2 regions of the Allobosea sp. 05T433 genome follow, and region 2 is predicted to be linked to the other one. Evidence: predicted binding sites of a transcription regulator. Region 2 holds the regulator's gene; the other holds the start of a gene.
The links. Region 2 encodes PhoB, which activates phosphate uptake and scavenging genes when phosphate is short. Its sites were predicted from a motif close to TGTCATNNANCTGTCAT; they were not measured.
Positions count from the first base shown of each region.

Region 1: AC1DGP_RS19145 (RNA degradosome polyphosphate kinase) is a predicted target of PhoB. The motif match lies at 1,639-1,655, and genes of this name have one in related genera.

Region 1 covers NZ_JBFTKS010000013.1:144,644-149,191, reverse strand. The annotation lists gene AC1DGP_RS19155 (gamma-glutamylcyclotransferase family protein) at 1-139, shown strand, start outside; gene AC1DGP_RS19150 (acyl-CoA desaturase) at 221-1,462, opposite strand; gene AC1DGP_RS19145 (RNA degradosome polyphosphate kinase) at 1,727-3,922, shown strand; gene ppx (exopolyphosphatase) at 3,930-4,548, shown strand, end outside.
Region 2 covers NZ_JBFTKS010000009.1:124,735-129,282, reverse strand. The annotation lists gene pstB (phosphate ABC transporter ATP-binding protein PstB) at 1-751, shown strand, start outside; gene phoU (phosphate signaling complex protein PhoU) at 800-1,519, shown strand; gene phoB (phosphate regulon transcriptional regulator PhoB) at 1,553-2,251, shown strand; partial or broken gene AC1DGP_RS14840 (YnfA family protein) at 2,371-2,669, opposite strand; gene AC1DGP_RS14835 (TIGR03862 family flavoprotein) at 2,744-3,961, shown strand; gene greA (transcription elongation factor GreA) at 3,971-4,438, opposite strand.

The DNA of each region.
Region 1 (4,548 bases), on a different contig from region 2:
GGTGATCGCCACCAGCCGCGAGACGCATCATCCGATCGTGACCCGGTCCGGCAATCCTGCCGACGAAGTGGCCGGAACCGTCTTCAACATCACAGCCGCGGAGCTCGCCGCGGCCGATTCCTACGAGGTCTCGGATTAGCGCCGGATTGCGGTGTGGCTCAGATCCGGGACCGAGGCGTTCGTCTATGTCCGGGCTGCGGACGCGTCCTGAATCGAACGTTCAGGCCGCGCCTTCCGAAGCCGACTTGGCCGACGGCCCAACGAGGCGTGCATGCATGGCCTCGATCAGAAGTTCATGCGCACGGGCTGCGATCGCGTCGAGCGAGGGCGTCCGCACGAACATCGCGGCCGCCTTCTCGCTGAGCTCCTCGCGGCTCGGCAGGACCGGCAGATGCCATTGCGCAACGGCGTCCTGGGCCTGCTGCTGCATTTCGGCCAGCCGGTCACCCGCACGTTGCTGCAGTTCGGCGAGCGCTTCGCGCAAATCGGCGAGCGTCATCGTCGGCAGATGCAGCTCCGACAGGGCAGGGCTCGCCGCATAGGCTTCCCGGAAGGCGCTGACGACGCGGTCCAGCGGCACCGAAGCCGCAAGCCGCTCGGCAGAGCGTTCGATGACGCGCGGCGGCAGGGCCTGCGAACGATCGACGACGGCCTGCGGCGGCGCCTTCAGGTCCCAGACCGCGCCGATCTTCGAGAGACCGAGGATCACGTAATAGGTCGGGTCCCACTGCCACCAGCGGAAGCCCTGACGCACGCTGTACTGATAGGCGTGGTGGTTGTTGTGCCAGCCTTCGCCCATGGTGATGATCGCCAGCCACCAGTTGTTGCGGCTCTCGTCGCCGGTCACATAGTCCTTGTCGCCATGCACATGCGCGAGCGAGTTGATGCAGAATGTCGCGTGATAGACCGCAACCGTCGACCAGAAGAAGCCAACGATCAGGCCGGCCCAGCCGCCGATCGCGAAGCAGAGGCCGGCAAGCAGGATCGCGGGCGCCAGCTCGAAACGGTGCAAAAGGCGCAATTCGGGGAACTTCGTCAGGTCCTGAATCGTTGAATCGTCGAAGGTGCTGTGATCGCGGCTGAAGATCCAGCCGACATGCGAATAGGCGAAGGATGTCATGACCGGCGAATGCACGTCATGCTCGGTATCGGCATAGCGATGATGGTGACGGTGCTTGGAGGCCCACCAGAGCACGCTCTTCTGCGCCGTCGATTGGGCCAGCAGCGCGAGCAGGAACTGCCCGAAGCGGCTGGTCTTGTAGGAGCGATGTGAGAAATAGCGGTGATAGCCACCGGTGACCGCGAACATCCGCAACCAGTACAGCCCGATCGCGAGCCAGACCGAGGTCCAGGTCACACCGCTCCAGAGCGCCCCGAAACAGGCGAGATGCGCCAGCACGAAGGGAACGGCGGATGGGTAGACGATGTCGCCATCATCATGAGGGGCAGTGCTGTCGCTCAAGAATGCTCTCTGTGGGGTTCGCGCGGATTCGCCGCTTCGGTGCGACACGGGCCGCATGTCCAGCGGCACCAAACAGGACGAGCCGGCGCCGCGCAAGTAGGCCACTCGCCGCAGCATGGCAAGGAAACCACGTGGGAAGGCAATTGGTTCGAGGCAACGCAGGAATAGCACTCGCCCGTCATCGAAGCGTCACGCTAGGATGGCTTCAAGTTTGACAGGCGGGCGATCTCGGCCCGGCTTGCGTTCGAGACGAGGGCGAAACTCATGAATATCGAACCGACAAACGTGAAGGCCGCGGACATCGCGCCTCAGGTCGGTCCCATCGGTCTGCGCCATTCGCCGGCCCGCTTCGTCAATCGCGAGCTGTCCTGGCTGCAGTTCAACCGTCGGGTGATGGAGGAGGCGTCGAACCGCAACCATCCTCTGCTGGAGCAGCTCCGCTTCCTCTCGATCTCTGCCAATAATCTCGACGAGTTCTTCATGGTCCGCGTCTCGGGCCTGCGCGAGCAGCTCAAGGCGGGTGTCGTCACGCCCAGCCAGGATGGATTGACCCCGGCCGAGCAGCTGATCGAAATCGCCAAGGCGACGGCCGATCTTACCGCCGACCAGCAGGCGCGCTGGGTCGAACTCAAGCGCGAGCTGGACGATAATCGGATCGTGCTGCTGGGGCCGAAGGACATCGGTGCGCAGCACCGCACCTGGCTCGAGGACCACTTCCTCCATCTCGTCTTCCCCGTGCTGACGCCATTGGCGATCGACCCGGCGCATCCCTTTCCCTTCATCCCCAACCTTGGCTTCACGCTGGCGCTGGCGCTGGAGCGGATCAGCGATGGCCGGCAGCTCGACGCGCTGATCCGGGTTCCCGGGAAGATCGACCGCTTCATCGAGCTGCCCGATCTGGCACGCGACGGCGTGCACCGCTTCATCACGCTGGAAGACACCGTCTCGCTCTTCATCGGCAAGCTCTTCCCTGGCTACGACGTCAAGGGAACCGGCTCGTTTCGCGTCATTCGCGACTCCGACCTCGATATCGAGGAGGAGGCCGAGGATCTGGTCCGCGTCTTCGAGACGATGCTGAAGCAGCGCCGCCGTGGCGTCGTCATCCGTCTCGAGGTCAGCGACGGCATGCCGCCGCATCTGCACCGGCTGATCGTGCGCGAACTGAAGGTCGATCCCGACGAGATCGTCCAGGTCGATGGTATGATCGGGCTGAACGAGCTCTCGCAGCTGGTCGGCGTCGACCGGCCGGACCTCAAGTTCAAGCCGTACAACGCCCGCTTCCCCGAGCGCATTCGCGAGCATGGCGGCGATTGCTTCGCCGCGATCCGCCAGAAGGACCTGCTCGTCCACCACCCCTATGAAAGCTTCGACGTCGTCGTGCAGTTCCTGCAGCAGGCGGCGCATGACCCCAACGTCGTCGCCATCAAGCAGACGCTCTACCGCACCTCATCGAACTCGCCGATCGTCAGGGCGCTGGCCGAGGCTGCCGAGGCGGGCAAGTCGGTGACGGCCCTGGTCGAGCTCAAGGCGCGCTTCGACGAGGAGGCGAATATTCGCTGGGCCAAGGATCTGGAGCGCGCGGGCGTGCAGGTCGTCTATGGCTTCATCGAGCTGAAGACCCACGCCAAGCTCTCGATGGTGGTGCGGCGCGAGGCCGGCCAACTCGTCAGCTACTGCCATATCGCGACCGGCAATTATCACCCGATCACGGCGCGCATCTACACCGACGTCTCCTTCTTCACCGCCGATCCGGTGATGGGGCAGGACGTCGCGCGCGTCTTCAACTTCATCACCGGCTATGCGGAGCCGGCCGAGCTGGAGCAGATGTCCGTCTCACCGGTGGGGCTGAAACAGCGCCTGCTGTCCGACATCGCCGAGGAGATTGCCCATGTGAAGGCAGGCCGCAAGGGTGCGATCTGGGGCAAGTGCAACTCGCTGGTCGACCCCGAGATCATCGACGCGCTCTATGATGCGAGCCAGGCCGGTGTGGAGATCGACTTCGTCGTGCGCGGCATCTGCTGCCTGAGACCCGGAATTCCGGGGCTGTCGGAGAACATCCGGGTCAAGTCGATTGTCGGACGCTTCCTCGAGCACACCCGGATCTATGCCTTCGGCGCCGGCTTCGGCCTGCCCTCGGCCAAGGCCAAGCTCTATATTTCCTCGGCCGATCTGATGCCGCGGAATCTCGATCGGCGCGTCGAGGCATTAACCCCGATCCAGAATCCGACGGTGCACCAGCAATTGCTGGAGCAGATCATGCTGGCGAATTTCCTCGACAACGAGCAAAGCTGGACCATCTTGCCCGATGGTGGCTCAAGACGCATTGTCCCGCCGCCGAGCGACGAGTCGTTCAACGCCCACAAATATTTCATGACCAATCCGAGTTTGTCCGGACGTGGAAAATCGCTCTCCAATTCAAGCCCCCGCAGCCTTGCGCGCCGGACCGGCAGAAAGGCTTGACCCGGCGTTGATCCCGGGGCGGCTGAGCCTCGGCGAGACGCTCGCCATCGTCGATATCGGCTCGAACTCGGTGCGTCTCGTCGTCTACGAGATGCTGTCGCGTTCGCCGGCGCAGGTCTTCAACGAGAAGGAGATGGCCGGCCTCGGCCGTCAGGTCGCGACAACCGGGCGGCTTGCCGATGACGCCATCGAGAAGGCGCTTGGCGCGCTCGTGCGCTTCCGCATTCTCTGCGAGGCGATGCATGTCCGCGATATCCGGGTCATCGCGACGGCTGCGGCACGCGACGCCGCCAATGGACCTGCGTTCATTGCGCTTGCCGAGCGGGCGATCGGCCAGCCGATCGAGCTGATCTCCGGGGGGCGTGAAGCCTATTTGTCGGCTCTCGGCGTGATCTCGGGCTTTGACGCACCGCGTGGCGTCGTCGGCGACCTTGGCGGCGGCTCGCTTGAGCTTGCCGCCGTCGACAACGACCGGGTGGGCGAGGGGGCCAGCCTGCCGATTGGCGTGCTGGCGCTGCTCGACCGCTCGAAAGGCTCGGTCAAGCTCGCCGAGAAGATCGTCCGCGAGGCACTCGACAACCTGCCGCAGCTCGCCGCGATGCGCGGACGCGATTTCTACGCCGTCG
Region 2 (4,548 bases):
CGTCCGGATCGCGGTCAAGAACCTCGATTTCTACTACGGCGAGCACAAGGCGCTGAAGAACATCAATCTCGACTTCCGGGACCGCCATGTCACGGCCCTGATCGGACCGTCGGGCTGCGGCAAGTCGACCCTGCTGCGCATTTTCAACCGGATCTACTCGCTTTATCCCGAGCAGCGCGCCACCGGCGAGATCCTGCTCGACGGCCGCAACGTCATCAGCAACGATATCGATGTGAACGAGCTGCGCTCGCGCGTCGGCATGGTGTTCCAGAAGCCGACGCCCTTCCCGATGTCGATCTACGACAATGTCGCATTCGGCATCCGCCTCTACGAGAAGCCACCGAAATCCGAGCTCGATGACCGCGTCGAGGGTGCGCTGCGCCGTTCCGCGCTCTGGGACGAGGTCAAGGACAAGCTGAAGACCTCCGGCATGGGCCTGTCCGGCGGCCAGCAGCAGCGCCTCTGCATTGCGCGGACCATTGCCCAGAAGCCGGAAGTCATCCTGTTCGACGAGCCGACCTCGGCGCTCGATCCGATCTCGACCGGCAAGATCGAGGACCTGCTCGAGCAGCTCAAGACCGACTTCACCATCGTCATCGTCACCCACAACATGCAGCAGGCGGCGCGTATCTCGCAGTACACCGCCTTCATGTATCTCGGTGAGGTGATCGAATTCGACGCCACCAACACCATCTTCATGAACCCGCACAAGAAGCAGACGCAGGACTACGTCACCGGCCGCTTCGGCTGAACCGGCGCCCAGCCTTCCAACTGCTTTGCCGACAAAGGATACGCCGCGATGACTGATCACATCGTCCGCTCATATGATGCCGATCTCGAGGGGATCCGCCGCAGCCTGGCCGAGATGGGGGGCATGTCGGAGCGCATGCTCGGCGATTCGACAGTCGCCCTGGTGCGCCGCGACACCGGGCTGGCACAGAAGGTCATCAGCGCCGACCAGCGCCTCGACAATCTGCAGCGCGAGGTAGAGGAGAAGGCGGTGCTCACCATCGCCCGGCGCCAGCCGCTCGCCAACGACCTGCGCGAGCTGATCTCCGCCATCCGCATCGCCGCCGATATCGAGCGTGTCGGCGATCTCGCCAAGAATATCGCCAAGCGCGCGGTCGCCATCTCCGGCCAGTTCCAGCCGCCGTCGCGCGCGGTCGTCGGCCTCGAGCATATGAGCCGCCTGGTTCAGGCCCAGCTCAAGGACGTGCTCGACGCTTACGCCGTCAGCAACGAGCAGAAGGCCATGGAGGTCTGGCGCCGCGACGATGAGATCGACGCGCTCTATACCTCGCTCTTCCGCGAGCTGCTCACCTATATGATGGAAGACCCGCGCAACATCACCTTCTGCACGCATCTCCTGTTCTGCGCCAAGAATGTCGAGCGCATCGGCGACCACACCACCAACATCGCCGAGACGATCCACTATCTCGTCACGGGCGAAGCCTTGGACGCAGCCCGCCCGAAGCTCGACACGACCAATATCCTTCTGGACGCCGCCACCGGTGAGTGACCGGCGCCCGACACCTTTGGGACCGAGTGAGACATGCCTGCACGCATCCTGATCGTTGAGGACGAAGAGCCGCTGACCCTGTTGCTGCGCTACAATCTCGAAGCCGAGGGCTTCGAGGTCGACAGCGTCGCGCGTGGCGACGATGCCGAGCTGCATCTGCGCGATCATACGCCGGACCTCGTGCTGCTCGACTGGATGCTGCCGGGCCTTTCCGGCATCGAGCTCTGCCGGAGGCTGCGGACCCGTCGCGATACCGAGCGGGTGCCGATCATCATGCTCACCGCCCGCGGCGAGGAAACCGAGCGTGTGCGCGGCCTCGCCACCGGGGCCGACGACTATGTCGTCAAGCCGTTCTCGCTGCCCGAGCTGATCGCCCGCATCCAGGCGTTGCTACGCCGCGCCAAGCCGGGTCATGTCGCCGGCCTGTTGGCCGCCGGCGATCTCGAACTCGACCGCACCACCCGCCGTGTCCGCCGCTCAGGCAGCGAGCTGCATCTCGGCCCGACCGAGTTCCGCCTGCTCGAATTCCTGATGCAGGCGCCGGGGCGGGTCTATTCCCGGGCCCAGCTGCTCGACGCGGTCTGGGGCCGCGACGTCTATATCGACGAGCGCACCGTCGACGTCCATGTCGGCCGGCTGCGCAAGGCGATCACTCCTGACAACGCCAAGGACCCGCTGCGGACCGTGCGCGGTGCCGGCTATGCCTTCGACGAGACCTTTGCGCGGAGCTGAGACTTGGATCATCGGGGACTTGGATCATCGGGCCGGATATCGAATCCGCCCGACGATCTAACCGTCTATGGTTGCATCGGCCTTCCCGAAAACCGCAATCCACCTTTCGGGCCGATACCCTAGCGCGGCCCTGCGATAATAATCGCCGCGCCGGCGAGGCAGATCAGCCCACCGATAATGTCCCAGCGGTCGGGGCGAAAGCCTTCCACGGCCCAGAGTAGACGCCGCCATAGGCGGCATAGGCCCGTCCGGCGGCTTCGCTCTCCGCCAGCGTCAGCAGCCAGGCGAACAGGGCGAGCGAAAACAGTCCGGGTACGAGCCACCAGATGGGCTTGTCGAGCCGGAGCCAGCCCCAGAACGCGAAACAGCCGGCGATTTCGAGAATGGCTGCGCCGAAATAGGCGGCGATGGTCGGCATGGTTCGTCCCTGTCGATGGCCTTCGGGGCGGGATTACCCTTGACCGCAGGGCGCGCTGACGGCAAGCCGGACCGATGCCCACACATCACGTCGCCATTATTGGAGCAGGGCCCTCCGGGCTGATCGCGGCCGAGCGCCTTGCGGCAGCCGGGGACACCGTCACGATCTACGATCGCATGCCCTCGCCGGCCCGCAAATTCCTGCTGGCCGGGCGCGGCGGATTGAACCTTACCCATTCCGAACCGCTCGACAGGTTCCTGCCCCGCTATCGCGATGCGCAAGCCTGGCTGGAGCCGGCCATTCGCGCCTTCCCGCCACAATCCCTGCGCGACTGGGCCGATGCGCTCGGGCAGGACACGTTCGTCGGCAGCAGCGGCCGCGTCTTCCCGCGCGCCATGAAGGCCTCGCCCCTGCTGCGGGCATGGCTGCGCCGGCTCGATGGTCTCGGCGTCGCCTTCGCGCCTGGGCAGCGCTGGACCGGCTGGAGCGAAGCGGGAGCTCTGACGTTCCGGAGCCGCGATGGCGCCGATGTCGAGGCGCGGCCCGACGCGACGCTGCTCGCGCTCGGCGGTGCGAGCTGGCCACGGCTGGGTTCGGATGGTGGCTGGGCACCCTTGTTGGCGGCGCGCGGCGTTGCGATCGCGCCGCTGCGCCCGGCCAATGGCGGTTTCACGGTCGATTGGTCCCAGACCATGCGAGAGCGTTTTGCCGGAGTACCGTTGAAGCGCATCGTCCTGAGCTTCGGCGGCCAATCCGTGCCCGGCGAGGCGATGATCGATGCGACGGGTCTGGAAGGCGGCGCGGTCTATGCACTCTCTGCCCCGATTCGCGAGACGATCCTGCGCGAGGGCAGGGCGGTCATCACCATCGATCTGCGGCCCGATCACGAGGCGGCACTGCTGGTCCAGCGCCTCGCGCATCGTCGCAAGGGCGTGACGCTGAGCAATCATCTGCGCAAGGCTGCAGGTCTTGCTCCATCCGCGATTGCGCTGCTGCGCGAAGCGGCGAAGGGGCCACTCCCCGAAGACGCGGAGAGGCTGGCCGCACTGATCAAGGCCGCGCCTCTGGTGCTCACCGGTCTCAGACCGATCGAGCGGGCGATCTCCACCGCCGGTGGCGTCGCCGCGGCCGAGGTCGAGGAAGGCTTCATGCTGAAACGCTTGCCCGGTACCTTTGTCGCAGGCGAGATGCTGGATTGGGAGGCGCCGACCGGCGGCTATCTGCTGCAGGCCTGTTTCGCGACCGGAGTCGCAGCTGCAGCAGGGATTCAGGCCTGGCTCGCGGATAGCTGAACGATCGCCTCAGGAGATCGCGATGATCTCGACCGCCTCAGTGCCGATGCTGACGCTCTCGCCAATGCCCTTGCCCATCAGCGCGCTCGCCAACGGCGCGACATAGGGCAGCGTTCCGTGTGCCGGATCGGCCTCGTCCTCGCCGACCAGCCGCCAGTTCTGCTCGCGCCCATCGGCCCGGCGGATCGTCACTGTCGAGCCGAAGCGGACGATGTCGTGCCTTTCCTGCGCAGGGGCCAGCTTGGCGCTGGCGCGCCGCGCCGCCCAGTAGCGGAACTCGCGCCGCGTCTGAGCGATCTCGGTGCGGTCGCCTCCGGCCAGCGCCGCCGCGTGTTCGTCATGCCAGCGCGCCAGCTGGGCCTCGATCTGTGCGAGCCCCTCAGGCGTCACGAGGTTCGGGTGAGGCGAGACTGGCCGGTCCGGCAGCTCGTCCAGGGTCCCTCTTTCCTCTGCTTCCTTGACGAAGGCGCGAGTCATTCTGGCCTCCTCCTATTGATCTCGGCACATCCGGCGAACCGGACCACAGCTTTCAGTGTTACGTCCTCACGACTGCTTGCGATGCAGCGCCAACCCGATGCTGGACTCTG